4 regions of the Brachybacterium sp. JB7 genome follow, and region 3 is predicted to be linked to each of the others. Evidence: riboswitches for the same ligand, from Rfam matches in the RefSeq annotation. Region 3 holds a riboswitch; each other region holds the start of a gene.
What was found. A riboswitch is a leader RNA that binds a small molecule or an ion and turns the genes downstream of it on or off. The one in region 3 is predicted to bind thiamine pyrophosphate.
Positions count from the first base shown of each region.

Region 1: another riboswitch for thiamine pyrophosphate. It lies ahead of thiM (hydroxyethylthiazole kinase); the one in region 3 lies ahead of thiC (phosphomethylpyrimidine synthase ThiC).
Region 2: another riboswitch for thiamine pyrophosphate. It lies ahead of CIK81_RS14605 (TenA family protein); the one in region 3 lies ahead of thiC (phosphomethylpyrimidine synthase ThiC).
Region 4: another riboswitch for thiamine pyrophosphate. It lies ahead of CIK81_RS17340 (NUDIX hydrolase); the one in region 3 lies ahead of thiC (phosphomethylpyrimidine synthase ThiC).

Region 1 is NZ_QPGN01000008.1:20,624-28,372, reverse strand. Features, by position in the region: gene CIK81_RS11075 (hypothetical protein) at 234-1,268, opposite strand; TPP riboswitch at 1,496-1,595, shown strand; gene thiM (hydroxyethylthiazole kinase) at 1,587-2,459, shown strand; gene thiE (thiamine phosphate synthase) at 2,456-3,253, shown strand; gene thiD (bifunctional hydroxymethylpyrimidine kinase/phosphomethylpyrimidine kinase) at 3,250-4,197, shown strand; gene CIK81_RS11055 (hypothetical protein) at 4,212-4,481, opposite strand; gene CIK81_RS11050 (SulP family inorganic anion transporter) at 4,634-6,097, shown strand; gene CIK81_RS11045 (prolyl oligopeptidase family serine peptidase) at 6,129-7,749, opposite strand, start outside.
Region 2 is NZ_QPGN01000015.1:59,786-67,534, forward strand. Features, by position in the region: gene CIK81_RS14580 (TetR/AcrR family transcriptional regulator) at 1-484, shown strand, start outside; gene CIK81_RS14585 (alpha/beta fold hydrolase) at 481-1,353, shown strand; gene CIK81_RS14590 (suppressor of fused domain protein) at 1,385-2,914, opposite strand; gene CIK81_RS14595 (NupC/NupG family nucleoside CNT transporter) at 3,076-4,497, shown strand; gene CIK81_RS14600 (TenA family protein) at 4,538-5,200, opposite strand; gene CIK81_RS14605 (TenA family protein) at 5,197-5,859, opposite strand; TPP riboswitch at 6,146-6,238, opposite strand; one part of gene CIK81_RS14610 (IS3 family transposase) at 6,464-7,542, opposite strand; one part of gene CIK81_RS14610 (IS3 family transposase) at 7,542-7,749, opposite strand, start outside.
Region 3 is NZ_QPGN01000007.1:124,602-132,350, reverse strand. Features, by position in the region: gene melA (alpha-galactosidase) at 1-609, opposite strand, end outside; gene CIK81_RS10700 (helix-turn-helix domain-containing protein) at 701-1,663, shown strand; gene CIK81_RS10695 (Gfo/Idh/MocA family protein) at 1,635-2,660, opposite strand; gene CIK81_RS10690 (DapH/DapD/GlmU-related protein) at 2,740-3,309, opposite strand; TPP riboswitch at 3,430-3,540, shown strand; gene thiC (phosphomethylpyrimidine synthase ThiC) at 3,542-5,320, shown strand; gene CIK81_RS10680 (alpha/beta hydrolase) at 5,394-6,146, shown strand; gene CIK81_RS10675 (Ltp family lipoprotein) at 6,224-7,126, opposite strand.
Region 4 is NZ_QPGN01000030.1:13,705-21,453, reverse strand. Features, by position in the region: gene CIK81_RS17365 (class I SAM-dependent methyltransferase) at 1-324, opposite strand, end outside; gene CIK81_RS17360 (ISL3 family transposase) at 336-1,661, shown strand; gene CIK81_RS17355 (thymidylate synthase) at 1,748-2,755, opposite strand; gene CIK81_RS17350 (nucleoside 2-deoxyribosyltransferase) at 2,745-3,221, opposite strand; gene thiD (bifunctional hydroxymethylpyrimidine kinase/phosphomethylpyrimidine kinase) at 3,288-4,097, opposite strand; gene CIK81_RS17340 (NUDIX hydrolase) at 4,094-4,567, opposite strand; TPP riboswitch at 4,602-4,718, opposite strand; gene CIK81_RS17335 (hypothetical protein) at 4,924-5,127, shown strand; gene CIK81_RS18275 (hypothetical protein) at 5,220-5,375, opposite strand; gene CIK81_RS18380 (hypothetical protein) at 6,124-6,276, shown strand; one part of gene CIK81_RS17330 (IS3 family transposase) at 6,339-6,623, shown strand; one part of gene CIK81_RS17330 (IS3 family transposase) at 6,626-7,504, shown strand; partial or broken gene CIK81_RS17325 (transposase family protein) at 7,537-7,749, opposite strand, start outside.

The DNA of each region.
Region 1 (7,749 bases), on a different contig from region 3:
TGCGTGACCTGTGCGGCGCACCGCCCACGGTAGCGGAACGTGCAGGCGACGGGGAGGGGTGGGGCGGAGCTGGTGAGCGATCTGACCAGCAGAGGGACCAGAGCGCCCCGGAGGCGCGGCGGCGTCCGGGGCGGATCACGCAACGCAGCACGAGGTGCACCGAGCGGCGACCAGCGCGGCGGGCAGCGCGCCGGGCGGCGAGCGTCGGGGTAGCTCGGTCGGAGTCGTCGGGCTCAGCCGGCGTCGCTGCGCGCGATGCCCACGAGCAGACCCTGGTCGTTGTCGACGTAGGTGCCCGGGGCGACGTGGAGCGGGTAGGTCTCGCCGTCGGCCGTTTCGCCGGTGCACGGCGACGGCTCGAAGGCCTCGAAGCTCAGCCCGTCCTCACAGGTCACGGACTCCCAGTCCGCCTCGGCGACCGGCACGTATGCGTTCTCCGAGGTGAGCGTCTGCAGGGTGCTCTCCTCGAGCTCCTGGGCGCTGAGGTCCTCCGAGCCGAACATGGAGCCGAAGCCCAGCCCGGTGAGCTCGGTGCCCTCGTCCAGCAGCACGTCTGCGGGGCCGGTCAGGCCGTCTCCCGTCGTGAACAGCACCGCCACGGCGCCGCCCTCGCCGAGCTCCCCGGTTACGGGGACCCGCGCTGCCTGGGCGGTCCACTCCTGCTCCGGCTCGGTCATGTCCATGCTCGCCGGGCCCGTGCACGTGGCGCTCCGGCCGGGCGCGAGCTCCAGCTCCTCCTCACAGGTCGCCGTGCCGTCGAACGGCTCGGCGAGCGTCGTGGCGAGCTCGTCCGGTGAGAGCACGGGCCAGCCGTCGCCGGTCTGGTCGTCGCCCGGCAGATCCGTCACGAGCATGATCTGCGTGCGGCCGTCCGCGGCATCGTCCCCCTCGCTGCCGCTCCCGTCGCCGGTTCCCTCTTCACCCTCCTGCCCGCTTCCGTCCGCGTCGGCCGGATCCCCGGCCCCCGCACCCACCCCATCGTCCTGAGCGGAGCCGCCGTCTGAACTGCCCGTACTGCCCGAGCTGCCCGCGTCGTCGGCCTCCGTCGTGTCCTCGGAATCCTCGTCGGACCCGTCGCCGTTTCCCCCGTCGGAGGCCTCCATCGGCTGCTCCTGGGCGTCACCGCCACCGTCGTCCGCGCTGCCGTCGTCGTCGGCGCTGCCCCCGCAGGCCGACACGCTCAGCAGAGCGGCTCCGGCCAGGACGGCCAGCGCGGTGCGAGTGCCGGTGCGAGCGCGAGCGCGACGCGCTGTGCTGTTCGCGGTCATGGTGTTCCCCCTCGTGTCAGCGGATGGCTGGCCCCGTCCGAGCCTTCTGGTGATGCGTCTGGTGACGCGCTTGGCGCAGCGTCTCGCGATGCATCTGGCAGTACGCCGACTCGAAGGGATCCGCGTCACACCGTGCCAAAAGGTCAAGGGTCGGTCAAGGTTTACCCAAGAGTCTTTGGTGACCTGTCTGTGGAGATCCTGTGTGCGGGCCCCTGCTAGAGTCGCCGACCAGTGACACGGGGTGCCGTCGGGACGCGACGGCTGAGATCAGACCCGTCGAACCTGCTCGGGCCCACACCTGCGAAGGGATCGTCATCCATGGAGAACTCCACGCCGTCCGCTGAGGCGGCGCGCCCCGCTGCGGCGGTGCGCCTCGAACGCGCCCTGACCGCGCTGCGCGACCGGGGGCCGCTGGTCCAGTGCCTCACCAACACCGTCGTCCAGCAGATCACGGCCGACGTGCTGCTCGCGATCCGCGCGGCACCCGCGATGGTGGACCACCCGCAGGAGGCGCCCGTCTTCGCCGCAGTGGCCGACGGGATCCTCGTGAACACCGGCACCGTCTCTCCCGCCCAGGTCGAGGCCATGCCCGCCGCCGCCCGAGCCGCGCGCGACGCCGGGCGGCCCTGGGTGCTCGACCCGGTCGCCATCGGGTCGCTGCCGGTGCGGACCCCGCTCGCCCACGAGCTGCTCGAACTCGGCCCCACCGCCATCCGCGGCAACGCCTCGGAGATCGCTGCGCTCGCCGGCACCGGCCGCGGAGGCCGCGGCGTGGACTCCACCGACTCGGTCGACGCCGTGCTCGAGGCGGCCCACGACCTCGCCGAACGCAGCGGTGCCGTGGTGGCCGTCTCCGGGGAGCGCGACGCGATCGTCTCCCGCCACCGGACCACACTGCTGACCAGCGGTGATCCGCTGATGACCCGCGTGATCGGCACCGGATGCTCGCTCGGCGCCAGCTGCGCGGCAGTGCTCGGCGCGACCCGGGACACCGACCTCACCGCGCATGACGCCGTGCTCGCGGCCCACGCCCTGCTCGGCGCGGCCGGAACCCGCGCGGCGCGGACGGCCGAGGGCGTCGGCTCCTTCGCGGTCGCCTGGCTCGACGCGCTGGACGCCCTGACCCCGGCCGACGTGCTGGGCATCGTGCAGCTCGACGAGCGCGGGATCTCCCCGGCGGCCGGCGCATGACCCGCCCGTCCCTGCGCGCAGCGCACGAGTGCGACCTGCGGCTCTACCACGTCACCGACTCCGCGCTCTCCGGCGGCATCGGAGCCGTGCCCGCCGTGGTCCTCGCCGCCGTGCGCGGCGGGGCCGGCATGATCCAGCTGCGGGACAAGGACGCCACGGACGCCGACCTCGTCGAGCTCGTGGAGGAGTGCCGACGAGTGCTCGGAGCGCAGCTCGGAGCCCGCGCCGCGCAGATCCCGCTGGTGGTCGACGACCGCCTCGCGGTGGCCGAGCAGACGCGCTGCCACCTCCACGTGGGCCAGGACGACGCCACGCCGGCGCATGCCCGTGAGGTGCTCGGCCCGGACCTCATGATCGGGCTGTCCACCGGAACCCCTGCTCAGGTGCGCGAGGCGCTCGCAGCAGGTGAGGCCGACCTCCTCGGCATCGGACCGATCCACTCGACCGCCACCAAGACCGATGCCGCAGCGCCGCTGGGCATCGACGGGCTGACCGCCTGCCTCGCGCCCTGGCACGAGGCGGCCCGGACGGAGGGATCCCCGCTGCCGCGCACCGTCGCGATCGGCGGGATCGACGAGACCGCTGCCGCGCCCATCGCGGCGACCGGCGTCGAGGGGATCTGCGTCGTCTCGCAGATCGCCGGCGCGGCGGACCCGCAGGCGGCATCCGCCCGGCTGCTGGCCGCCTTCACCCGCGGAGCCGGGCAGGCCAGCAACTCCGGACACGGACCAGCAGGCGGGCCGAGAATCGGACACAGAATCGGACACGGAATCGGGCAGGAGGATCAGGCATGACGGCATGGCGACCGCCCACCGCGCTGACCATCGCGGGCTCGGACTCCGGAGGCGGGGCCGGGATCCAGGCCGATCTGAAGACCTTCTCCGCGCTCGGCGTCTTCGGCACGACGGCCCTCACCGCGCTCACCGCGCAGAACACCCTGGGCGTGCAGGCCGTGATCCCCGTCGGCGGGGAGGCCGTGGGGCAGCAGATCACGAGCGTCCTGGACGACATCCCGGTCGACGCCACGAAGATCGGCATGCTCGCCTCCGCCGACGTGGTCGCCGCGGTGATCTCCGCGATCGAGGCCAGGCCCGAGCAGTTCGGCCGCATCGTGCTGGACCCCGTCATGATCGCCACCAGCGGGGACGCCCTGCTGGAAAACGAATCCACCACGCTCCTGCGCGAGAGGCTGCTGCCGCTGGCCCACGTGCTCACCCCGAACCTGCCCGAGGCCGCCCGCCTGCTGGACGAGGGCGAGGCGGAGAGCATCGAGCAGATGCAGGACCAGGCCATGAGGCTCCGGGACCTGGGCACGGACGTCGTGATGCTCAAGGGCGGACATCGCGCCGGGGAGGAGATGGTCGACGTCATCGCCCACGGCGACGGGGTGGACCTGCTGCGCGGCGAGCGGGTGCGCACCCGCTCGACCCACGGCACCGGCTGCACCCTGTCCTCGGCGATCGCCGGTCAGTATGCGCGGATCGCCCGGGCCCGCGCGCTGTGCGAGGCCGGGCGGGACGGGGAGCTCACCCTGCTGACGCGGACGACGGACGCCGCTGCCGCGTACCTGGAGCGGCCGGGCGTGGGGGAGGACCTGCTCGCCCTCCGGTCCGGCCGGGACTACCTGCAGCGGGCGCTGATCTCCGGCGCCGAGCAGGAGCTGTCGCGCACCCCGCACAAGGGCCACGGCCCCGTCGACCATCTGGTGACGCTGGACCGCATCGCGCGCGAGGGCTGATCGCCGCGTCGGGCTCAGTGGTCGTCGTCGCGCCGTGGTGCGGGGTCGCCGTGGGTCGCGCGGTAGCGGTCGTCCGCGGCATCCTCGTCGGCCGAGCTCGAGCCCCGCTTGCGGCGGAAGCCCAGCGCGACCCCCATGATCCCGCCGGCGAGGAAACCGATGCCTCCGGCGATCAGCAGGTTGGAGGTCATCGTCAGCGCGACCCCCATCCCCAGGATGAAGCCGATGAGCATCCCGAAGGGGAGCCAGGTGGCGTCGAAGGATCGGCGCGTGCGGTCGGTCATGCGTCCTCCGTCCAGGCGGCCCCGCGCCATGGTGCGCACGGGGAAAGTTCCCTCGAGCCTAGTCGTGGTGGCGCTGGCCTGCCGTCGCGGGCCGGCCGGGCGGAGGCGGATGCCACGTCGGCCGACCATCCGGGGTCCCGTACGATCCGTGCGTGACACCTTCTCCCCGACTCTCCGAGGCACTGCGTCGACCCCGCCTGCTGACCACCGAGGTGCTGGCCGGAGCGGTCACCACGCTCGCCCTGATCCCCGAGGTCATCTCCTTCTCCGTGATCGCCGGCGTGGACCCGAAGGTCAGCCTGATCGCCTCCGTGGTGCTCGCGATCTCGATGTCGATCCTCGGCGGCCGGCCCGCCATGATCACCGCGGCCGCCGGAGCCGTCGCCCTCGTGGTCGCCCCGCTCGTGCACACCCACGGCGTGGAGTACCTGCTGCCCACCGTGATCCTCGCGGGACTCGTCCAGATCCTCTTCGGGGTCACCGGCCTCGCGCGGATCATGCGCTTCATCCCGCGCTCGGTGATGATCGGATTCGTCAACTCGCTGGGCATCCTCATCTTCACCGCCCAGCTGCAGCACGTGCTCGACGTGCCGCTCAGCGTCTACCCGCTGTTCGCGCTCACCCTCGTCATCGTGCTGGTGCTGCCACGGCTCACCAAGGCCGTGCCCGCACCGCTGGTGGCGATCGTGGTGGTCACCGCGGTCGCGATGATCGCCCACCTCGCAGTCCCGAACGTCGGCGACCAGGGGGAGATCGCCGGCGGCCTGCCCGGCCTCACCCAGCTCCAGGTGCCGCTCGATCTCGAGACCCTGAAGATCATCGGGCCGACGGCGCTCAGCGTCGCGTTCGTGGGCCTCATGGAGACGCTCCTGACCGCCAAGCTCGTCGACGACATCACCGACACGAAGTCCTCCAAGAGCCGCGAGTCCTGGGCGCTGGGCACCGCGAACATCCTCGCGGGCTTCTGGGGAGGCATCGCCGGCTGCGCGATGATCGGCCAGACCGTGGTGAACGTGAAGCTCGGCCGGGCCCGCACCCGCATCTCCACCTTCGTTGCCGGCGTGCTGCTGCTGGTGCTGGTCACCGTGCTCTCGGACCTCATGGCCCAGATCCCGATGGCCGCGCTCGCCGCGGTGATGATGGTGGTGGCGCTGTCCACCGTCGACGTCCACAGCGTGCGGCCCGCGACCCTGAAGCGGATGCCGCTGTCGGAGACCTGCGTGATGGTCGTGACCGTGGCGGTCGTGGTGATCACCCACAACCTCGCGATCGGCGTCGCCGCCGGCACGGTGCTCGCGATCGTGCTCTTCGCCCGACGCGTCGCGCACGTGACCACCGTGCGCCGGGTGCTCCGCGACGGGGTCGCTGCGTACACCGTTCGCGGGCCGCTGTTCTTCGGCAGCAGCAACGACCTCGTCGAGCAGTTCTCCTACGCCGAGGATCCCGCGCAGGTCACCGTCGACTTCTCCGCCGCGCAGATCTGGGACGCCTCGACGGTCGCCGTGCTCGACTCCGTGCAGGCGAAGTACGCGGAGCACGACATCGAGGTGCGCTTCACGGGGCTCGACGAGCACTCCACCAGCTTCCACGGCCGTCTCACCGGCACGCTCAACTGAGGCGGTCGCCCGACCCCGACCGGCGCCCGTCTCACCAGGGCAGGACGTCCGGCACGGGATTTACGCCGAGCACGTGCTGGTCGCAGAACGCGAGCACCGTCTGGTTCCAGGCCAGAGCGTTGGACGGGGTGAGCACCCAATGGTTCTCGCTGGTCAGCTGCAGGAAGCGGTGCGGCATCGTCTCGGGCGGGCCGTCCCAGGCGGAGACCAGATCCCACCACAGGCGCAGCGCCTCGCTGACGGGAACGCGGTAGTCGCGGTTGCCGTGGGTGACCAGCATCGGGGTGCTGATCGACGCGGCCGCGCGGTGCGGAGAGTACTGGCGGTACCACTCGGGCACGTCGTCCTCATGCTGATGCACCCGCATCTTCGAGGCCGCGGCATCGGTGGTGCGGTGCTGCTGCTCGAGGGCCCACAGCCCGGCGTGGGTGACGATCGCGTCGAAGCGGTCCGTGTGCCCGGCGATCCAGTTCGCGATGAACCCGCCGAAGGAGGCCCCGAGCATCGCGGTGCGCGTGGCGTCGAGCTCCGGGCGGAGCAGCACGGAATCGAACAGCGTCTCGCACTCGCGGAACACCACGTCGGGCAGGCGCGGCCATCCGCGGTTCAGCCCGGCGTCCCCGTAGCCGGTGCTCATCGCGGGGTCCGGCAGGAGCACCGCGTAGCCGCGCTCCACCGCGAGCCACGGGCACCAGCGCCAGCTCCAGGCGTTGTACGACCCGTGCGGGCCGCCGTGGATCCACAGCATGACCGGGGCGGGCATCGCGGCCGAGGCGGAATCCGGCACGCACAGCCAGCCGCCCACGTTGATCCCGTCCACGTCGGTCTCCACCCACTCCAGGGTGCCCGGTAGCGCGCCGACCGCGCCCGGGGCAGGCAGCTCACGAGGAGCGCTCTCTGCCGAGATCCGCACCGGACGCGACGGCGTCGCGACGTCACTGCGCAGGGCGACGACAGACCCGTCGGCCGCCGGAGCGAGCGAGGAGAAGACGCCGTGCTCGGCCACGGTGCGCGAGGCGCCGGTCGCCGGGTCGACGGCGAGGATCGCGCCGGAGGAGTGCAGATCGCCGGCCACGAGGAGGGTGCCGTCATCGGCCCACGCGACGTCACCGATGCTCAGATCGCCGAGCTGGGCCGTCACCGGCTCGCCGCCGCCGATCGGATGGATCTCCAGGCGGCTGTAGCTGGTGTCGGTCGGGCTCGAGGCGGTCGAGCGGATCACGGCCAGGCGGTTGCCGTCCTGGGAAAACAGAGGGTCCCCGTACTGGGCGTCATCGTCTGCGGTGAGCAGGGCGACGCGTCGCAGGGTGGCGGTGTCGATCAGCACGATCGAGCTGCGGGTCTCTCCGCCGCGCACCCGCTGGGTCCAGGAGGACGCGACGGTGGCGCCGTCGGGGGAGAGGTCCGCCGAGGCGGCGTAGAGGGTCACGGTGCCGACGTCCGGAGTGAGATCGGTGAGGTCGCCGTCGGCGGAGACCAGCACGAGGCGTCGGCTCTCGTCGCCGATCTCGTGGTCCCACTGCCGGATCGGCATCCCGGTGTGCCAGATCGTGGTCTGCTTCGCGTCCTTGCGCGCGGTCCGGCGCTCGCCGTCGGTTTCGAGGGTTCCCCCGGGGAGCACGCTGGTCGCGCCGAGCATGGTGCCGTCGTCG
Region 2 (7,749 bases), on a different contig from region 3:
CCGTCGCGTCAACGCCGCCGACGACCTGGTCGACCTGCCCGCCGTGTATCGCTTCGGGGTCGAGGCGCTGCTGGCCGATCCGCTCCTGCGCTCCCTCCATCTCGGGGACACCGAGGTGCTCGGCGATCATGTGCGCGCCGTCGACGATGCCCGATATCGCGAGCGCTTCGACTGGTTGGGTCGGTACGTGCGGCGCCTGCAGAGTGCTGGGGTGATCGATCAGGGCGTCGACGGCGACGTGCTCTCACAGGTGCTGAGCACCTTCACCATCGGTCTGCTCAACGCCCCGGCGAGCATCGGCCCGATCACCGACGACGCTCTGCGTGAGAGCGTCGCCCTGTTCGCCGACCTCATGGGGCGAGGCCTCGCCCCCGCTGCCGTGGAGCGATCTGGCACGGAGACTGATCCCGCCGCGGCCCGCTCCGCTCAGCTCGAACTGCTCGACGCCCTCACCGCTCAGCTCGACGATCTGGAGCAGACATGACCACCACTGCATTCGACACCGAGGAAGACCTCACGGTGCTCGGAGGGCCCGTGCGGCTGTACCGGGCCGGGAGCACCGGGCCGCCCGTGCTCCTGCTGCACGGAGCCATGCTCGACACCGCGCACGGGATCTGGCACGACGTGGTCCCCGTTCTCGCGACGGATCATCAGGTGCTCGTGATCGACATGCCCCGGCACGGAGCGAGCCGGCCCTGGTCAGGCTGGCTCGGCGACGCCTTCTACCGGCGGTTCCTGCCCGCGCTGCTCGACGAGCTCGGCCTCGACGACGTCGCGATCATGGGGTTGTCGATGGGCGGCGGCGCCGGCATGAGGTTCGCGCTCGAGCATCCCGAACGTGTCCGTGCCCTGATCGCCGTCAACCCAGGCGGACTCGACCGGAAGCGCCCGTACCATCTGCTGACCTGGCTGATGCTCCGGGTCCCGGGCCTGCTGCGGGGCTCCACCTGGGTCATGGCCCGCTTCCCCGGCTATGTGCGCTCCAGCCTGATCCCCAGCCTGGCCGCGGGGGAGGACACTGCTGGATTCGCCCGGATCATCGCCGGCGTGCAGGAAGAGGCGCGCGAGAAGGAGCGGTTCGGCGAGCGGGCGATGGACGACTGGCAGATCGACTGGTACGGACCGCTGCGCACCCGGTTCGGAGGCATCGAGGAGCTGCGGGGGCTGCGCGTCCCCACCCTCTGGGTGCATGGTGACGACGACCCGCTGATCAGTCATGACGAGATGGCCGCCGCGCACGCCGCCACCCCTGGGTCGCGATTCGAGACCGTGGCCCGCGCCGGCCACCTGCTGCCCTACGACCAGCCCGAGAAGCTCGGAGAGCTTGCCCGGGAGTTCCTCGCGGAGGCGTGACGATGTCGTCGTCGTGGCCGTCGCCCTCGTGTCAATCGGTGCCGGGCGCGAAGGCCATCTCCAGGACCTCCAGTCCAGAATCGGGGTGCGCGACGGTGCGCAGCTCGTAGGCCACCTCGCCCAGCTGTGCCCGTTGCCCTGCGACCGGCACCGCGCCGACCTTCTCGGTGCACTCGACCAGCATCCGGTTCAGGCGGTCGCGGAGCTCGGCCTGCGAGAGCCCCGGCGCGGAGAACTGCACCTCGAGCCCGCCGAGCGCCTCGAGCCCGTGCGTGCGCACGGCGGGACGACCATCGGCCAGAGCCTCGGGGTGCACCCGGCAGGTGGTGGGCAGCTCCGCCTCGATATCGGCGAGGAACTGCTCGGGCAGGGCCACATGTCGCTGATGGGGCAGCCAGATCGCGGCCGCCTTCCCCGCCTCGGCCAGCATCGCCGCCATGGCTGCGGCTCCCGAGACGGTCGCGCCGTCTCCCGGGCGCTCCGGGGAGATCGTGAGCACGGTGGCATGGTGCGCGACGGCCTCGCGCAGTGCTCCCTCCTCGCGCAGTGCTCCCTGCCCGCTCGAGGCGCCGTGCGCCTGCAGGGCGAGGTCCTCCTCCAGGGCCGAGGGTGCGAATCGGCCGCCCACTCGCCATCGCAGCGGCTCCGGCCCGATCGGCAGCACGAACTCATCGATGCCCTGGGCGCCGAGCTGCTCCGCCAGGTTCGGCAGCACCCCGTCGAGCACCTGGCCCAGATGCTCGGCCGGCTCCCGCAGCAGCACGTGCAGACGCCACGGCGCCGGCCCGTCGGCCGCTGCATCGCGCCCCGGATCGACGACGGCGGTGACCCCCGCCTGCTCCCACCGGCCCAGCAGCATGTCCCCGCCGGAGGGGACCGAGGCCTGCAGCGCGAGCTCCTCCGGGGTGGCCGGGAGCACCGCCAGCAGCTGCACCGGGCCCTGCGGGGTGGAGGCGTTCATGAGCTGGGGCGGATATCCGTAGGGCGGCCCGATCAGCGCTCCCGTGAACGGCACCGACTCGTCGTACGGCACGCCGTCGCGGGTGATGCTGTGGCCCCAGTCCAGCACCGAGCCGTCGGCCCCGGGGATCCGTGCGGTGTCCTTGAGCAGCTGCAGCGGCCAGGAGTTCGCCCCCGTCTCCAGGAGCTCCTGCTGCGGGGGATCGATCCCCGGCCATCCGGCGGGCAGCCCGAGGAGCAGTTCGAGCCGATACTCGCCGCCGCTCGAGCTGTCCGAGTCACCCGACGCGTTCGGGGCGTTCGAGGCATCCCAGTCGCCCGAGGCATCCGAGGCATCCGAGGCATCCGAGGCATCCGAGGCATCCGAGTCGCCCGAGGCGCCCGCGCCGCTCCCGATCGCGGAGCGCATAGGTCGCTCCGACAGCCCGAGCGTGACCAGCGTGGGATGAGGGACCTGCTCCGAGGGCGCGAAGACGGCCAGGTCCACGGGATGCTCCTGATCCACGGTCTCGGGGGCGATGACGTACTGGTCCCCGAGGAACTCCGTCAGGTGCGCCAGCAGCGCCTCGCGGCGTGCGGTCTCGTGCGGCGGGCGGCTCATGGTGCCTCCGGGGTGGTCGGTGGGATCCGTGCAGGAACCATCCTCCCGCGGATCGCTCTCACCGGGGACGGTGGGGTGCGGTGGCGTCGGCCCCTACACTGGCGCGCGCATTCGCACCCGTATCGGCACCTGTTCCCGAACTGATTCCTGAGGTACTCGCGATGGTCAACCTTCTCTGGGGCCTCGGCGGAATGGCAGGGCTCCTGCTGATCGCCTTCGCCCTGTCCAGCAACCGCCGGGCGATCCGGCTGCGCACCGTGATCGGAGCCCTCGCCCTCCAGGTGGGCTTCGGGGTGCTCGTCCTGTACTGGGGGCCCGGGCAATGGGCGCTCGGGAAGGTCTCGGCCGGTTTCCAGGCCGTCATCGACACCTCCGCGGAAGGCATCAGCTTCCTGTTCGGCCCGCTGATCCCGGCCGACGGCGAGGGCAGCGTGTTCGCCCTCCAGGTGCTGCCGGTGATCATCTTCTTCGCCTCCCTGACCGCTGTGCTCTATCACTGGAAGATCCTTCCCAAGGTGGTCTCTCTGCTGGGCGGCGGCCTCGGCAAGCTGCTCGGCACCGGGTACGCGGAGTCCGTGAACGCCGCGGCCAACATCTTCGTGGGCCAGACCGAGGCACCCCTGGTGATCCGGCCCTACATCAAGCGCCTGTCCCGCTCGGGGCTGTTCGCCGTGATGGTCGGCGGGCTCTCGACCGTCGCCGGCTCGGTGCTGGTGGGCTACTCGCTGCTCGGCGCGCCGCTGGAATACCTGATCGCCGCGAGCTTCATGGCCGCCCCGGGCGCCCTGCTCATGGCGAAGATCCTGCTGCCGGAGGACGATCCCGACGCCCTGGCGCGGGAGGCCGCCCTGGTCGAAGCCAGCAGTACGCGCTCCAGGAGCCGCAGCACGCAGACCTCCCGCGTGGAGGGCACCACCGCCGAGGCCGCAGCGCCCCCGGCCGACGCCGCGCGCGCCACGGATATCGGCGTCACGGATGGCGGCGTCGCGAAGGCCGCTGAGGATGCTGAGGACGCCGAGGCACCCGAGGACGTTGAGGACACCGAGGACGACCTCGAGGAGATGCAGTACAGCAACGTCATCGACGCCGCGGCGGGCGGCGCAGCCGACGGTCTCAAGCTCGCCGCGACCGTCGGCGCCATGCTGCTGGCCTTCATCTCGCTGATCGCCCTGATCAACCTGCTGCTGGGTACCGTCGGCGGTTGGTTCGGGGCCGGGGACCTGACCTTCCAGCAGATCCTCGGTTGGGTGTTCGCCCCGGTGATGGCGATGATCGGCGTGCCGTGGAACGAGGCCGTGAGCTCGGGGAGCTTCGTGGGCCAGAAGGTCGTGGTCAACGAGTTCGTCGCCTTCGCCGGTTTCGGCCCCCAGATCGACTCGTTCAGCCCGAAGACCGCAGCGATCACCACCTTCGCGCTCACCGGATTCGCGAACCTCAGCTCGCTGGGCATCCTGCTGGGCGGGCTCGGCGGCCTGGCCCCGAGCCGTCGCTCCGAGATCGCCCAGCTCGGCCTGAAGGCGATCCTCGGCGGCACCCTCGCGAACCTCATGAGCGCCGCGATCGCCGGGGTCCTGCTGGGCTGAGACGGGGCGGCCGGTGGAGGCCGGCCGCCCCGCCCGACGATCAGCGCTCGTCGGCCGCCAGCGCCTGCTGCCAGAACTCGGCCTCGAGGCGGGCGGCGGTGCGGAACACGCCCAGCAGCTCCTCGAACCGCTGTGCGCTGAGCGAGCCCGACGACAGAGCGTCCAGCTGGGCGATGGCACGGCCGGCCGCCTGCTGGAAGTCGTCGCCCGCGTACTCGGAGATCCACGCCCCATAGGGATGGTCGGGCACGCGCTCCAGCTGCGGCTCGAGGCGCTCGCCGATCTCGGCGTAGCCGATCGTGCACGGGGCCAGCGCGACGTTCAGATCCAGCAGGTCACCGGCCTGCCCGCAGTCCAGCACGTACCGGGTGTACGCGACGGTCGCGAGCTTCTCCGGCGCCGACTCGACCGCCTCTCGGGGGATGCCCCACTCGCCGGTGAGGCGCAGGTGCAGATCCATCTCGGCGAGGATCGCCGAGAGGCCTCCGGCCGACGCGGTGAGGTCGGCCAGGGTGCGCGATTTGTAGGCGGCCAGCGCATTGGCGCGGGCGAACTGCACCAGGAACAGGTAATCCTGCACCAGGTAGTCCTGGAAGGCGGGCAGCGGCAGGGTGCCGGCACCGAGCTGCTCGACGAAGGCATGGTCGGTGTATGCCTCCCACTCGGGGAGGGCGGCGGCGCGGAGATCCTCGAACAGGCTCATCGGGCACCTCCGACGAACGGCGTCGAAGAGGACTGGTCGAAGAAGTCCAGCTCCAGCTGCACCGTGCGGTCGAAGAATGTGCGCGCGACCTCGGGGTTCGCGGGACCGACCTGGTCGAGCTCGCGGCGCAGGAAATCCACGAGGTCCACGAAGCCGGGGTTGTCATGCAGGGTGATCCACTCGGCGTGGACGAAGCTCTCCGGCAGCGGACGCGGCGCCGCGGCAGCCCAGTCCAGGTAGAGCCACTCGGTGACCAGGAGGACGGCCAGCACCGCGCCGTAGTCCCGGGTGTCCGCCGCCTCGTGGAACAGGGCGAGGAACCCGTCGGTCGCCGGGGTGTTCGGCACGTTCTGCCGGTCCTGCTCCGTGACGCCGAGCGCCTCGAAAGAGCGCAGGAAATAGGTGTTCTCGTCCCCGGCCACCTCGCCGACGAACTGCGCGAATCGCAGCCGTGCCTCGAACGTCCCTGCCGTGGCGATCGCGGCGCCGAGCAGCGCCAGGAAGCTGTCGAGGAAACGGTGGTCCTGGATCAGGTAGCCGGCCATCACCTCATCGGAGATCGTGCCGTCGTGCAGCTCGGCGACGAACCGGTGCTGCACGGCGGATGTCCAGGTGGGTTCGCTGCCCTCGCGCAGGGAGTGGGTGAATGACGTGCTCATCGGGGAGGCCTCCTCGGTGATCGGTGATCGGTGATCGGTGATCGGTGATCGGTGATCGGTGATCGGATGGGCCGGGTGCGTCTCTCGCATCCCGGACGATCACGGGGCCGCCGACGAGCCGTTCGCGCGAAGAGGTGTCCTGCCGATGCGTGGCGTCGTGCGCGATGTGTGCGCCGGATGCCGGGCGCGGCATCCGGGACCGTGCAGGGCACCGGCGGTGCGCACGGTGTCGGATGCGGAGCACGGCAAAGGACCCTGAGCAGGGCATGACGGCGCGAGATGGTGCTGCGCTCATCCATGACATCCCTCCGCGAGTGCGAGCTCGTTCAGGTTCGGCGGGTGTGTTCTCAGCCCCGGTGGGGCACCCCGTGTCGTCGCTCGAGCATATCGCGGGCTCTCCGCGAACGGGGAAGCCTCCAGCGCACGAAGGTGATGCAGGGAGGGAACCGACCAGCGGGGAGCCTAAAAATGTCCCTCCAGGACCGATGTCGTGGCTGACATCGGTCCTGGAGGGACAAAACTCAACGCTGAGCTGAGCTGAGCCGAGCTGGGCTGAGCTGAGCCGGGCCGCGGAATTTGTCAAGGTGAATGAGGCCAGTGGGAGTCAGGCGGCGGTCTGGTAGGCCTGCTGGTCGTCGTGGTTGGCGGGCTTGTTGATCCAGGCTGCGTCGGGCAGCGTGAGGATCTTCGGGACGGCAGTTGGGGTGCTGAACCGTTCGGGGTGGGCGTTCCGGGCGGTGTTGAGGACGTCGGCGCGGTCGGCGGCCTTCGCGGCGGCGAGGCCGTAGTGAACCTCCGCCGGCGTGTGCAGGCCCAGACCGCCGTGGTGGTGCTCGTGGTTGTAGCGGTCGCGGAACGCGTCCATGAACGCCCTGGCATCGCTGAGAGAGCCGAATCGGTCGGGGAAGACCGGGGCGTACTTCAGCGTCTTGAACCAGGCCTCGGAGTAGGGGTTGTCGTTGGAGACCTTCGGGCGCGAGTGCGAGCGGGTGACCTCCAGATCGGCGAGCAGCGTCGCGACGGTCTTCGAGGTCATCGAGGTGCCGCGGTCGGCGTGGACCACCTCGGGGATGCCGTGGATGGCGAACACCTCGCGCATCATCTCCTCGGCCAGGGGCCCGGACTCGCGGGCGTGGACGTGGACGCCGACGAGGTAGCGGGAGTAGATATCGATCATCACGTAGGCGTCGTAGTAGACGCCCCGGACCGGGCCAGGCAGCTTGGTGATGTCCCAGGAATAGACCTGCCCAGGTGCCGTGGCGACCAGCTCGGGGATCGCCCTCGCCGGATGCCTGGCCTGCCTGCGACGCTCTGTGACCAGGGTGTTCTCCCGCAGTACCCGATACATCGTGGAGACCGAGCACAGGTAGATCCCACGGTCCAGCAACTCGGCGAAGATCTGTATCGGGGTGGCATCGACGAACTCGTCGCTGGTCAGCACCGCAAGCACCCTCGCCCGTTCGGTGCGCGAGAGCCGGTTGGCCGGCACCACCTCCCGCGGCACGGGTGGCCCCGGGCGCTGCTGCCGGCGACTGGCTGTCGCCCGCGAGATGCCGGTCAAGACCGACGCGGCCCGGGTGGGTGTCCCCTGGACGGTGAGGTCGGTGTAGGCGTTCATCAGCGCTTGTTGCGCTTGGTCTCGGTATCCGCGCTCTCGGAGATGTCCTCCAAGAGCGCGCGTGCTTTTCCCATGATCTCCAGCGCGGTCTCGGTGCGATCCAGGCGCTGCTGGGTCGTCTCCAGCTCGCGCCGCAACCGGGCGATCTCGGCCTGCTCCTTGCTGGGCCGGCCGATCGCCTGCCCGGGCTGTTTGCCCTGCAGCACGCCGGCATCGCGCAGCCGCCGCCACTCGGTGATCAACGAGGAATACAGGCCCTCGCGGCGCAGGTA
Region 3 (7,749 bases):
GATACCGGCGCAGCGGTAGCGCACCTCCTCGTAGGGCACATCGAGGGTGCGGGCGAGCATTCGGGTGGTCCCCTGCACGCTGTGGCACAGGCCCACGCAGCGCAGGCCGCGCGCGTTGAGGTAGCTGGTGGCCATCGCCATGGGGTTGGCGTAGTTGATGAAGGCGGCATCCGGGCACACCTCCAGGGCGTCGTCGATGATCGCGTCGTAGGCGCTCACCGAGCGCAGGAAGCGGAACACGCCGCCGGGACCCACGGTGTCGCCCACGGTCTGGTCGATGCCGTACTTGCGCGGGATCATCACGTCGTGCTCGTAGGACTCCACACCGCCCACCTGGAAGGTGATGATGACGATGTCGGCGCTGTCCAGCGCCGCGCGGCGGTCGGTGGTCTCCTCGACGGCGGCTCCGAAGCCGTGATGGGCGATCAGCTCGCGGGTGGCGTCGGCGACCGGACCGAGCTTCTCGGGGCGCACGTCCATGAGGGTCAGGGTCGCCTCGCGCAGGGCCGGGAAGCTGAGGAGGTCGCCGATGAGGCGGAACGGGAAGACGAAGCCGCCCGCTCCGATGATGGCGATCTTGGGATGGGTGAGGAAGGCGTTCGACGTCATGCCATCACGCTAGGTGCCGACGTGGAGGGACGTCTCGCCTGATTCTGCGGTGTTCTTCCAGGATCCTTCGATGGACGCTTATCGTGGCGCCATGCGCCCTCGCTCCCTCTCGCTGCCCGATGTGGAGACGATGGCGCCCGGGCTCTGGTGCCGCCGCGGAAATCCGCCGCACATGCAGTCGATGCACCGGCACGACGACGTCGAGATCAACATGGTGCTGCGCGGCGAGCTGCGGTACGTGTTCGCAGGGAGACCGTTCGTGGTGCGGGAGGGGCAGATCGCGGTGTTCTGGGCCGCGCAGCCGCACGGGCTGGTCGACTCCCGTGCCGGGGACGTGCGCTGGGTGCACGTGCCCGTCTCCACGGTCATGGGCTGGAACCTGCCCGACCGCGAGCTGAGCGCGCTCCTCCGCCCGCGTCCGCTGGTCGCTGACTCGGAGCTGGTGCGGGATCGGATGGCGACGATGATCCCCTCCTGGCTCGAGGAGTACGAGGACACGGAGGGAGCCGCCGTGGCGCTGCTGGAGATCCAGGCGCTGCTGCGACGGATCCTGCGCAGCGCCCCGGCCGACGACAGCTCCTGGCCGCCCTTCGTCGAACTCGACCCGTCGGAGGCCGCCTTCCGCGCCGGAGGGTCCCGCCGAGTGCCGACCGCGCGCATCAGCCACACGATGGCCATGGCGCAGTGCGTGGTCGAGCGCTTCCGCTCCCCGGTGAGGGTGGAGGACGTCGCGCGCGCCGCGCACCTGACGCCCTCCCACGCGATGACCGTCTTCCGAGACACCGTCGGTGCGACGATCGGTGACTACCTCACGATGTGCCGCGTCGCCGAGGCGCAGCGCTTGCTGATCACCACTTCACTGCCCACCACCGAGATCGCCGAGCGCAGCGGATTCGGCTCGCTCAGCAGCTTCTACGCCCACGTCAGCGCAGCCTGCGGGATGGCGCCGCGCGACTACCGCCGACAGACGCGTGAGGCCCTGGCCGTGCACGCACCTGAGGTCCGTGCACGCCGCCCGGGTGCCCTCAGCGGATCTGCTGCGGGCTCCCCGTGAGGGCGCTGCGCCGGGCGGCGTCCAGCACGGCAAGCACCGCCACGCCCTCCTGCCCCGGCGAGGGCGGCATCCCCCGGCCGCCGCACGCGGCGGCGAACTGCTCGTAGAACTCGAAGTAGGCACCCTGGGCCGAGGGGACCTTCTCGTCACCCTCCGCGGTATGGAGCGTTCCCCAGTGCTCTGGCTGCTCGTATCCCCACGACGCCCGATCCGCCGCCGGGCTCTCGCCCGCGAGGACAGCGTCGGCCTGGACGTCGGTGCCGTGGGCCTCGTAGGCGCCGAGGCTGCCGTACGCGCGCAGAGTACGAGCCTGCACGTGGTTCAGCTTGCTGGACGAAGCATAGGAGGTCACGCCCGAACGGTGGCGCAGCGTCACCACGAACGACGCGTCCGTGCGCCCTTCGGGCCGGTCCACATGATCGATCTGGGCCGAGACCTCCTCGACCGGTCCCAGCAGCCACATCAGCTGGTCGACCAGATGGGTGCCGAGGTCGCGCAGCAGCCCGCCCTCAGGGCCGGCCTCGAGCCCCTCGGCCTGGTCGAGGTCGAAGCGCGAGTGGACCCGCCACAGGTCGCCGAGACGCCCCGTATCGAGCACTCCCTTCAGCGTGCGCAGATCCGCGTCGAAGCGCCGGTTGTGGAACACGGACAGCACCACTCCAGCATCGCGCGCGGCATCGGTGAGCTCCTGACCGACCTCGGCCGACGGCGCGAAGGGCTTGTCGGCGACCACGTGGACCCCGGCAGAGATCGCCTCGAGCACCAGGTCGCGGCGCGTGCTGGGCGGGGTGGTGATCGTGACGGCGTCGACGCCCGCCGCGAGCATCTCCGTGAGGCTCGCGTAGATGGGGACATCCGGGTAGATCTCCCGCACGCGCCGCGTGGTCCGCTCGGAACGCGCCACGATGCCGCTGAGCTCGACGCCGCGGGCGGCATCGATGAACGGGGCGTGGAAGAAGCGCCCGCCGACGCCGAACCCTACGAGACCGAGCTTCACATGTCCTCCATTGGATTGCGCTATGTCCGAACATGGAAGACTACGTCATGGACAGCGAGGGCGGCCAGGACGTCTCGTCTCAGTCCTCCACCGTCCTGATCACCCGGGCCGGGGACCCCACGACGAGTGCCCGCGCGGGCACGTCCTTCGTGACCACGGAGGCCGCCGCGATCACCGCGTCCTCACCGATCGTGACGCCGGGCAGGATGGTCACGTTCGCACCGATCCACACGTTGCGGCCGATCACCACCGGGGAGGGGTGCAGGTCACCGCGGCGACGGGGCGAGAGGTCATGGTTCAAGGTGGCGATCACGGTGTTGTGGCCGATGAGGCAGTCGTCGCCGATCTCGAGCCCTCCCTGGTCCTGGAAACGGCAGCCGGCGTTGAGGAACACCCGTTCGCCCAGCCGGATATTCTTGCCGAAGTCGGAGGTGAACGGAGGGAACACCGTCACGCTCTCGGCGATCTCGCGACCCGTCAGCGCGGAGAGCAGCTCGCGCACACGGGCCGGCTCGTGATAGCCGCCGTTGAGCTCTCCGGTGATCCGCAGCGCCTCTTGGCTGGTCTCGTGCATCACGGCATGCAGCGGGGAGCCCGCCGGGATCGTCTCGCCGCTGTCGAGAGCGTCGAGGAGATCGGTGAGGGTCATGAAGGCCGCCTTCCGCGAGGTCCTGGTCCGGCGCCGTCTCCGCGGCGCACGTGCGCTCAGCGTAGCCAGGCGAGCTGAGCGGAGTGTCCGCCGTCTCCTGCGCAGGTGCTATTGTCACCGTCGATCCCTCGGGTGCCCGCTGCAGCGGGCTGAGATCGGACTGTCGCCGTCCGAGTACCGAATGAACCTGCTCCGGATAGTGCCGGCGAAGGAAGAAGGAGAGCGAAGCGCTATGTCCGCACGCCCTGAGAACTACTCCACCCACCGCCTCGACCTGCTCGAGGATCCTGATCATGGCATCCGTGTGCCCATCACACAGGTCCTCCAGGACGACGCCCCCGACGGCACCCGCACCCCGCCCTTCCCGGTGTACCGCACCGCCGGCCCCGGCTGCGACCCCGAGGTCGGGCTGCCGTCGCTGCGCGGCGGCTGGATCATCGAGCGCGGCGACGTCGAGCAGTACGTCGGGCGCGACCGCGCCCTCGCCGATGATGGACGCGGCGCCGTGCGCCGCGGTGAGGCCAGCGCCGAGTGGCGCGGTGCCCGGCGTGCTCCGCTGCGGTCCTCCGCCGGCACACGGGTCACGCAGATGCACTACGCCCGACGGGGAGAGATCACTGCGGAGATGCGCTACGTCGCGCTGCGGGAGGGCTGCGACGTGGAGCTCGTGCGCAGCGAGCTCGCTGCGGGCCGCGCGATCATCCCGGCGAACGTGAACCATCCCGAGGCCGAGCCGATGATCATCGGGCGCGCGTTCCTGGTGAAGATCAATGCCAACATCGGCAACTCGGCGGTGACGTCGTCCATCGCCGAGGAGGTCTCCAAGCTCGAGTGGGCGACCCGCTGGGGCGCGGACACGGTGATGGATCTGTCCACCGGGGACGACATCCACACCACGCGGGAGTGGCTGCTGCGCAACGCGCCCGTGCCCATCGGAACGGTGCCGATCTACCAGGCACTCGAGAAGGTCGACGGCGAGGCGAACGCGCTGACCTGGGAGATCTTCCGTGACACGGTGATCGAGCAGTGCGAGCAGGGCGTGGACTACATGACGATCCACGCCGGGGTGCTGCTGCGCTACGTGCCGCTGACCGCGAACCGGGTGACGGGGATCGTCTCCCGGGGCGGTTCGATCCTCGCGGGCTGGTGCCTGGCTCACCATCGGGAGAACTTCCTGTACGAGCACTTCGACGAGCTGTGCGAGATCTTCGCCCGCTACGACGTGTCCTTCTCCCTCGGCGACGGACTGCGCCCGGGGTCGCTGGCGGACGCGAACGATGCCGCGCAGTTCGCCGAGCTCGACACGCTCGCCGAGCTCACGGCCCGCGCGTGGGAGTACGACGTGCAGGTCATGGTCGAGGGCCCCGGACACATCCCGCTGCATCTGGTGAGGGAGAACGTGGAGCGACAGCAGGAGCTGTGCCACGGCGCGCCGTTCTACACGCTCGGTCCGCTGGTCACCGACATCGCGCCGGGCTACGACCACATCACGTCCGCCATCGGGGCGACGGAGATCGCTCGCTACGGCACCGCGATGCTCTGCTACGTCACTCCGAAGGAGCACCTCGGGCTGCCGAACCGCGACGATGTGAAGACCGGCGTGATCACCTACAAGATCGCCGCTCATGCGGCCGACGTCGCCAAGGGGCACCCGGGCGCCCTGGCCCGCGACAACGCTCTGTCCAAGGCCCGCTTCGAGTTCCGGTGGCGGGACCAGTTCGGACTGTCCCTGGACCCGCAGCTCGCCGAGGAGTACCACGACGAGACGCTCCCGGCAGAGCCTGCGAAGACGGCGCACTTCTGCTCGATGTGCGGCCCGAAGTTCTGCTCGATGCGCCTGTCGCAGGACATCCGCGACACCTACGGCGACGCCGCTGCACAGAGCGAGATCGCGCAGGCGGAACTCATCCGGGCGGGTATGGACGCGAAGTCCCGCGAGTTCCGCGAGTCCGGCGGCACGGTCTACCTGCCGGACCCGTCGCTGCCCGTGGGCTCCGGGGACGAGGGCTGAGAGGGCGGACGGGACTCGTCGGGCGGGGCGGCAGCGCGGCGTCGGCAGCTCACCGGTGCCCTACCGTGGGTCCATGATCACCGCCCGTCAGGCCCGCCGCTGGGCGTCCCGCCTGCTCATCGTGCTACTCGCGCTCGTGGTGCTCGTCGCCGCCGCACTCGTGGTCTGGAGCCGCACCGGGATCATGGAGGCCGAACCCGAGCCCCTCGAGGAGGTCTTCGGGGATCCCGGTGTCGAGGTGACCGAGTCGAGCTCCTCGTTGATCCTTGAGCCCGCGGCGGGCGGGCCCTCCGCGACCGGCCTCGTGTTCTACCCGGGCGCGAAGGTCGAGCCCGACGCCTATGCCGCACGGCTCGCGGAGCTGGTGACCGAGCAGAGCATGACCGTGGTGATCGTCAAGCCGTGGCTGCACCTGGCGCTGCTGGATCGGCGCGGCCTCGACACCTTCACCGGGGATCTTCCCGAGGTCGGCACCTGGATCGTGGGCGGTCACTCCCTGGGCGGTGTGCGTGCCTGCCAGGTCGCCGCGGAGGCCGATGCCCTCCTGCTGCTGGGCTCCTACTGCGCGACCGATCTCTCGGCTCACGGCCTGCCGGTGCTGAGCCTCGCCGGCAGCGAGGACGGCCTGTCGACCCCGACGAAGGTCTCCGAGGCCCGCAGCCTCCTGCCCGACGACGCGGCGATGGTCGAGATCCAGGGGGCGAGCCACGCGAGCTTCGGCGATTACGGCCCGCAGGACGGCGACGGCACCGCGACCATCTCCGATGAGGACATGGACGCGGAGGTCAGCACGGAGGTCGAGGAGTTCGTCGGCTCCTTCGCCTGACACCCGACCGAGAACGCGGGGCCCGTGCCTGGGCACGGACCCCGCGTTCTCGGTGCGCCGCTCACGGGCGCGGCTGATCAGTCGTCGAGATGCTCGATCGCATAGTCGGCCTGCTCCTGCGTGAACTGCTCTCCGTAGTCGGAGGTCAGCTGGTCGCGGATCGCTTCCGGTGACATGTCCATCGAGTCCCGGTAGTTGCGCGCGCTCTGCAGAGCATTCTCGTTCCAGTCCGCCTCGATCGTGTCGATCGCGTACTGCGCCTCCTCGGGCAGGAACTGCTCGCCGTACTCCGATGTGAGCTGGTCGTAGACGCCCTGCTTGGACATGTACAGGGTCTCCGAGTAGCTCTCGGCCGATGCCAGGGCATTCGCGTTCCAGTCCGCGTCGACGTTGTCCACGGCGTACTGCGCGGCCTCATCGGAGAACTTGTCGGCGTACTCCGAGGTGAGCTGGTCGAACAGGCCCGCCTTCGACATGTGCATCAGGTCGGAGTAGCTCTGGGCGCTGTTCAGCGCGGAGGTGTGCTCCGCAGGCACGTCGCCCTCCGCGGGAGCCTCCTCCTCGGCCTGCTCGTCCTTCGCGGGGGCGTCGTCGGCCGGCTGCTCCTCTGCAGCGGCGTCCTCTGCCGCGGCGTCCTCTGCGGGGTCATCCTCCTCGACGACCTCCTCGGAGGTTTCCTCCACCTGCTCGACGGCGGGTTCCGCCTCGACCGAGACGGTCGGGGCCGGCTCGTCGTCATCGGAGCCACCGCTGGCGGAGAGGACCACTGCACTGCAGCTGGCCAGGCCGATCGCGAGCAAGGCGAGGCAGCCGCAGCCGGCCGCGATGAACTTCTTCTTCCCGCGCTTACCGGCGGGCGGGACCGGCGGAACCCCCGGGATGCCCTGATCCGGCTGGCCATAGGGCGCACCACCGAAGCTCGGCGCGAAATTCTGGTCCGGAGAACCCGGATCCTGGGGTGACGGCGCATTGCTGTTCACAGCTGCACTCCATTCTGGAGAGGGGACGAAGACCCGTGGACACAGGCGTGCCTGGGCTATTGCGGGAAAGAGAGGCCTTGTGCAGCTGCGTGTGCTCTGGAACCGCCGAAGTTCGGCAATGAGCGTCGGCGTCCGCTCCGTGATCGGAACGGGGAACAACTACCGCGTGGGGCCTGTAGAAGAAAGATACGAGCACGGTCCGACAGACGACCGGAGGGATGACTGCACGAGTGGTGCACGCCTCAGTCCTTCGTGCCGCGCAGCCACCTTCCTGCGACGCTGCGGAAGCGAGCCGGAGGACACTTCCATGGTGACAGCGACCTACGCGGGCAGTTGAGCACGCAGAGCCGCTCCCCGCCACCGATGCTCGCGAGGCACCCCACCCGGATCGCGGGTCGTGGACCAGGTGTCTGTACACCCCTCTCTGAGCGCACACCCCTTTCTGAGCGCACCCTTTCTGCACACACACCTATGTACACCCTTTTTAGTGCGTTACGCCCTGCACTCGGTCGTGACGTTGTTCGCCCCCGGGCGGGCCGCTGCGGCGTCCGTCCGTCGGCCCGTGCCGCAACGCCCTTTCGCGCTTGCCGCGCTTGCCGCGCTTGCCGCGCTTGCCGCCGGGG
Region 4 (7,749 bases), on a different contig from region 3:
AACGTGGCCGCTGTCGATGGTGTGGAATCGCGCGGCCGGTTGCGGGGTCTGCGCCCGGGCGAGGGTGATCATGTCGGTGCTGATGTCGACTCCGACGACCTGTGCTGCGGCTCCGGCGTCGAGGAGGCGTCGTGAGACTTTTCCGCTGCCGCACCCATAATCGAGCACGATCCCCCCTCGGCCGCAAGCAGTTTGGAGGTCATTGACGAGCGGGGTATAAGGGCTCTTCAGAGCTGAGTGTGGGCGCGCCGGTGGCGCGGGATAGCTGGGGATAGACGTCGAGGTCCTCGATGATGAGCGGACTTCTACCCCCGCTGATCTCAAGGACCTCGACGATGCTCAACCATAGTTGTGTATGCCCTGACGCGCTTGATCGCTGCGACCGATGTGATGTCCTGGTCGACTTCCCCGGGCTTCACCTGGTCGCGGTGACGCAGGCTCCATCGGGCCTGTTGCTCGAGGTGGAGTCCTGCGATCCGGTCGCGGGCTGTCCTGGCTGCGGGGTCGTCGCGACTGGTCACGGCCGTGTGATGGTCGAGATGATCGATGCGCCCTGGGCTGGCAGGCCGGTGCGGATCCGGTGGCGCAAGCGCCGCTGGATCTGCCTCGAGGACGTTTGCGCGGTGGTCTCGTTCGCCGAGCAGGACCCCCGGGTCTGCGCGCCGAGGGGGCTGCTGAGCACGCGCGCGATCCGGTGGGCGGTCGGTCAGCTCCGGCGCGAGGGTGCGACGATCCAGGGTCTGGCCCGGCAGCTCGGGACCACCTGGAACACGCTCTGGACCCAGGTCCAGCCCGTCCTGGCCCAGGCCGCAGGCGATCCGTCCAGGTTCGAGGGCGTGCAGGTCCTAGGCGTGGACGAGCACATCTGGCACCACCGTGACCCGCGCCGGCGCGGCCCGAAGGAGCTCACCGGGATGGTCGATCTGACCCGTGGTCCGCACCCCACCGCCAGGCTGTTGGATCTCGTCCCCGGCCGGTCCGGCAGCGCCTACCGAGACTGGCTCGACGAACGGGGCGAGGCGTTCCGCAAGCGGGTCGAGATCGCGACGCTGGACCCGTTCCAGGGTTACAAGAACGCGATCGATGACCAGCTCGAGGACGCGACCTGCGTGCTGGACGCCTTCCACATCGTCAAGCTCGCCGGCGCTGCGGTCGATGACGTTCGCCGCCGAATCCAGCAGGAGACGCTCGGCCACCGAGGCCGCAAGGGCGACCCTCTCTACGGCATCCGTCATGTTCTCCGCGCGGGGCGCGAACGCCTCACGTCTCGCCAGCAGAACCGGCTGGCCAGCGCATTCGCTGCCCACCCCGATCATGTCGCGGTCGAAGTCGCCTACCAGTGCGCCCAAGACCTCCGCGACGTGTTCCACCAGCCCACCCCCGCCCAAGGCCGACGCCTCGCCGAGCAGCTGATCCAGAAGCTGCCGTCCTGCCCGATCCCCGAGATCGCCAGGCTCGGCAAGACGCTACGCCGCTGGAAGACAGCGTTCTTGGCCTACTTCGACACCGACGGGGCGAGCAACGGCGGCACGGAGGCCGTCAACGGGGTCATCGAACTCGGCCGCCGCATCGCCCGCGGGTTCCGCAACTTCGAGCACTACCGCCTTCGAATGCTCCTCATCACCGGAGGGCTCGACGCCTCACCCCACACTCAACTCTGAAGAGCCGGTATAAGCCAGTCGGTTTTCGACATAGTCGTCATAGGCATCGAACCCTGCTGAGACTGCCGGAGTCGTCCATGATGTCGTCACTGCTGCACCGCCCTCACACGCGCGTTTTCGATGCTGGGCCATCGGCTCACGACCAGCTCCCGGTGGAGGGGATGGAGGTCGCCGATAATCGATGGGTCGACTGGTCGTTGGTATTGGAGTTGCCGGTGGATCCAGAACAGGCGGACAATGTCGACCCACGCTTCCGGAAGATCAAGGGTCGCCAGTGCGCGGCCTGGGAGCTCGTCTGCACGGATCGACTTCTCCAGGGCGAGGACCTGGTGCACCTGGTCCAGGCTCGCCCCCGAGGGCAGCCGTGGAAGAGTGCTGGGTTCCTCCACGATCGTCTGATCATCGCCGCCGAGGAGGGTGTGCACCTTGGTGAGGTCTTTTTTGTAGATGTGGATCGAGCCGACGTTGTGGATGTACACACCCGGGGTCAGGCCCAGCATCGAGGCGAGAAATTCTTGGATGAACGTGAAGGAGAACGTGTCGTTGAGCAGTCCCATGTACGCGTCGTTGGCGCGCATGAACGCGACCATGTGCAGACGGTCCTCACGGCGCAACAGCTGGAGAGCCAGCGTGCAGGAGACGTCGATGTTGCGGCGGTAGATGTCTTCGGAGTCGTCGAAGATCTGCAGAACGGCACGCTTGCTCGCAGGGTCATCCTCGCGGAGGATGTTCACGATTCGTTCGATCGCAGTCTCGTCGCCGACGTGTCTGAGCAGTTTGGGACCATACCCGGTGCCCGGCAGGCTGAGGCCGTCGGGACTGTACCGGCTCATCGAGGGTGCGTAGGTGCGGATGAAGTCGAGGTCGTTCTTCCCTGAGAGGTACCACAGTGCTTCGGCGTAGTTGAAGATGATGTTCTGCCGACGAGACCTGGCCAAGCAGTACCGCCGGGCCGGGTTGGTCAGGCGTGCGGTGTAGCCGATGATTTCGCGTTCGTCCTGCCCGCGGGGACTGTTCTGGTATTCGAACCCGGTGTAGACCTGTCGCAGGGAATCCAGGTAGAGCGTGTGGAGGTCGGGATACTCAGGCTTCACTGACGGCTCCTGCCTGCGCGTGCTCGATCGCGGTGAGGATGCGTGGTCCGGTGGGCTGCTCGGGATCGATGGTGATCATCTGGACGTCGGCGACCGCTGAGAGGCCTCGGACGAGGAACGCGTACTCGGCTCCCTCGTCGAGGAGTAAGACGATGGGTTTGTTCCAGGCGGAGGCCCACCCGATCTCGATGTGCGTGCCCGGGGATGCCGGTGCGCCGGGGAACGCGACGAAGACGTCGCAGGCGGCGATCTCCGTGTAGTCGATGCGTGTGCATTCGCTGGGTTCCATGAACTCACGGCCCCAGTGCTCTCTGCGGTGGGCGCAGTGCACATCCCACCCCTGGGTTTCGAAGAAGTCGATGATCGAGGTGTACTTGTCGATCGCGGCGTCGCCCATCACATGGGTGTCGGCGTCGACGAGAGCTTTGAACGGGCCGGCGAGAAACATCTTTCGCGTCATCGTCACGGCTCCTTTCATGAGTCGAAGTGGTTAGCTCTACCGATCGGAACGAGGAGGGGCTGTTCTGCATCCCTACCCGCGCGGCCAGAGCTGGTGGAAGTGATGCAGGGGACCGTGACCTTGGCCGACGTCGAGGCGGTCGCTGGCAACGAGAGCGCCGTGCAGGTAGGTCTTCGCCCGTTCAACGCTTTCGGGCACGGTGTGGTCAGGCAGCAGTGCGGTGATCGCCGAGGACAAGGTGCAGCCGGTGCCGTGGTCGTTGAGGGTTTCGATCCTGGGAGAGGTGTAGGTGGAGATCCCGTCGGGGCCGGCGAGGTAGTCGACACTGACCGTCTCGTTCGTGAGATGCCCGCCTTTGAGTAGCGCCCACTGACAGCCAAGGCCACGCAGCCCGGTGGCCTGGTCCTCCATCTGCCCCAAGCGGGTGACATCTGTGGTGTCGAGGAGCATGGCGGCTTCGGGAAGGTTCGGGGTGATGATCGTGGCCAGTGGCACGAGCGTGTCTCGGATGGCTGCGACCGCATCGTCGTCCAACAGCCTGTCGCCGCTCTTGGCGACCATCACCGGATCAAGGACCACGGTCTCGGCTTCGTGGTATTGCAGGCGCTCGGCGATGACCTCGGCGATCGCGGCGTTGGCGACCATACCGATCTTTACCGCGTCGACGCGCACATCGTCGAACACTGCATCGATCTGCTCACCGACGAAAGAGGGATCAAGGGGCATGAACGAGCGCACACCGCGCGTGTTCTGTGCCACGACCGCGGTGATCGCGGCCATACCGTAGGTGCCCCTCGCTGAGAAGGCTTTGAGATCGGCGTGGATGCCCGCCCCGCCAGTGGGGTCGGTGCCTGCGATGGATAGGACGTTCTTGATCGTCATGCGTGCACTTCCTTCTGCTGCTGTGTGGCGGCGTAGCGGGCGACCTCGGCGACATCCTTGCTCAGAGTCAGGCGGGCCTCGTCGACCTCGTCGAGGGGGAACCAGCGTGCTTCGAGGGCGTCGTCGCCAGCGTGGGGTTGCCCCGAGCGCCACTGGCAGAGCACGGCGATAAGCACGTAGTGACTGTCCAACCGTCCAGTCTCGTCTCGGCTGAACGCGTCAACGGAAGTCAAAACACCGGTCGCCTGACCGATGATGCTGGTTTCTTCACCGAGTTCGCGTTCGGCGGCTTTGGTGATCGTTTCTCCGAATTCGATCTTCCCGCCCGGGAATCCCCAGAATCCTGCATCAGGAGGGTTCGCGCGACGCACCAAGAGGACATGGTCATCTTTGATGAGGACGGAAATGACCGCGACCCTCGGGCGCACCTCGACTGAGGACGTCGCGGGGCCGACAACAGAATGGGACACTGTAACCTCCTAATGGGGAGGCCAGCGAAGGAAAGAAGCCCTGCTAGACCAGTCCCTTCGCCGGCATGATCCGGATCAGGTTCTAGGGTCACCACGCTGACAACGTCCAGTGGTATCTCAGCCCCTTGACGGGACACCCCTCGGTGCAACCCGAATCTACCAGAATGCCGTCACAGATACACCCTGCGCGGATTGCCCGCTGCGGGATGCTGGTGTTGGGATCGGCTGCGCACCTATCCAGTGCTGCGACTGTGCCCGATGGAGCAAGTGCCCGTCTCACGGGTGGAGTCACTGGTCGGTGTCGGCCTTGGACGGTAGAATGGAAGGTGTCGGGCGAGCATGAAGGAGGACAGGTCATGGCGACGACGAAGGCCCTGGAACAGGCCGAGATCGACCGGCTCGAAGCGCAGGTCACTGCGAGCCAGCGGATGGCTAGCGAAGAGGAGACTGACGCCGACCGTGCCCTGGGCCGCAAGGTGCTCACTGGAGAGATGTCCGCCGATGACGCCATCGCCGTCCGGCTGGCGCAGATCGACGCGAAGCACGGCATCACCCGGTAACACGCCGCGGGCCAATGTCTCGGGCGGGGGTGGACGGTGATGCCGGATCATTACACGTATCCCGGCACCGAGGTGCTCGTCAACATCCCCGGCTACACCGACCCGGCGGCGTGGAAGGAAGCCGAGACCGCCCACGGCGCGAGATAGGTGTCCTGGATCACGAGCTGCGAGCGGCGTTGCAGCGGCGAGCACACCGCCTCGACCCCGACCCGCCGTTCGGTCCACCAGACCAGGGGCGGGGGCCACATGACCGAGGACTCGGACTATGAACACTCAACGTACCGCCACAGGCGAGCGGAACGAGAGCAGCGTGCGGGCGGCCCGGTCACGTCCGGGCGAGGAGAACGGGTCCGCAAAATGGGCGGACCCGTTGATCACGACGCAGGCCAACCTCTCAGGGCGAAACCCCTGGCACGGTGGGAGGAAATTTCCTCCCACCGTGCCAGGGGGACGCCCACGGTGCCGCCACTGTGGCGGCGCCGTACGCCTCGCGCGGGCAGGCCATGGTGGTGCCGAATCGGCACCACCATGCCATCCGCAGGTGCGAACCGTGCAGGGGCAACGGGGCCGGAAAATTTCCGGAGCCGTTCACCGGCCCCCGGCGCGGGCACGGTCCTGCAAAATTTGCGGGACCGTTGGCTTGGGCACGGGGGTGGAAAATTTTCACCCCCGTGGGCTCGAGCCGACCGTGGTGCCACCGTGGCACCACCGTCAAGAACGAGGGCAGGTCGACGGTGGTGGCAAATTGCCACAACCGTGCTGCCGGAGACGACGACAGCGGGCTGACGGTGGTGCACAATTTTCACCACCGTGACGTTCCGCTGGTGACTGCTCCGGGGGCGCCGAATCGGCACCCCCGTGCCCGACCCCGTTTTCGGGGCCTCCAAGGGCACGACAGCACTGACCATCCACATGTAGTAGCTCGCTCCTGCGCGGATGGCTAGATGCAGTGATTGCTGTTTTTGAACCTCGGGTGTATGGGCGTACCTGTCGGGTATGAACAGTATCCCGACACCCCAGACCCATACGCCCACCACGACGACGAGGCCGCGCCTGGCGATCGACGACGAGGCCCTGACCGACACCGACCGGGAGACGATCCGGCAGGCCGCGAAGACCACAGCCTCCCGGTTCCCGCCCAGGGACTGATGCACGATCAGGTGTCACATGATCTGTGGCGCCGTGCGGCGTTGCAGGGAAGGATGTGCGCCATGCCCGCTCCCTATCCCAAAGAGTTCCGTGAGGACGTCGTCCGCGTCGCGAGGAACCGTGAACCCGGCCAGAAGCTCTCCGTGATCGCGAAGGACTTCGGGATCTCCGAGTCCTGCCTGACGAACTGGATGCGCCAAGCGGACGTCGAGGACGGCAACCGGCCTGGGAAGACCCGTGAGGATTCCACCGAGCTGCGCGAGCTCCGACGCCGGAACCGGCTGCTGGAGCAGGAGAACGAGGTGCTCCGCCGTGCTGCTGCATACCTGTCCCAGGCGAATCTGCCGGGAAAATCCTCTACCCGCTCGTGAGCGAGCTCGCCGCCGACGGGATCCCCGTTGCGGTGTCCTTGCGGGTCCTGAAGCTCTCCCGTCAGCCCTACTACCGCTGGCGCAAACAGCAGGTCACCGAGGCCGAGCTGGTCGAGGCCTATCGAGCCAACGCGCTATTGGACGCTCACCGCGACGACCCGGAGTTCGGGTACCGATTCCTCGCCGGCGAAGCCGCTGAGGCTGGTGAGGTCATGTGCGAGCGAACCGCGTGGCGGATCTGCCACGACAACCAGTGGTGGTCCGTTTTCGGGAAGAAGCGCGCCAAGAACGGGAAACGTCCGGGACCGCCTGTCCACGATGACCTCGTCCAGAGGGACTTCACTGCCGATGACGTCAACGAGCTGTGGCTGACCGACATCACCGAGCACTGGACTGATGAGGGCAAGCTCTACCTCTGCGCGATCAAGGACGCCTTCTCCGGCCGGATCGTCGGCTACTCCATGAGTGACCGGATGAAGGCCCGCTTGGCGGTGAACGCCCTGGCCAACGCGGCAACCCGGCGCGGCGACGTTGCTGGCTGCATTGTTCACTCAGACCGCGGGTCGCAGTTTCGATCCCGGAAGTTCGTCCACGCCCTGAACCAGCATCACCTCATCGGATCCATGGGCCAAGTCGGTGCTGCCGGTGATAACGCGGCGATGGAATCCTTCTTCGCGCTACTCCAGAAGAACGTCCTGGACCGGCGCCGTTGGCGCACCCGTGAGGAACTCCGGATCGCGATCATTACCTGGATCGAACGGACCTACCACCGCCGCCGGCGTCAGGCCCGCCTGGGCCGATTGACCCCCATCGAATACGAGACCATCATGAACCCGACCGTCACCCTGGCGGCCTAAACCAAGCTGACACCTGATCGTGCATCAGTCCCGGACGCGGCAGCGGCTGTGGTGTCCTGACGCCACACGGTGCAGCAGTCCGGGCAGCGGTAGCGACGCACTCTGACCTGCAGCATCGTCGGTCGCCAGCCGAGGGGGACGTGCACGATCGTCCTGAGGACCGTGCCGCGAGGAACTCCGGCCTGGCCGCAGCGATGGCACCACTGATCGTCCGCGAGGACCCGGCACTCCAGAACTGCCTGGCC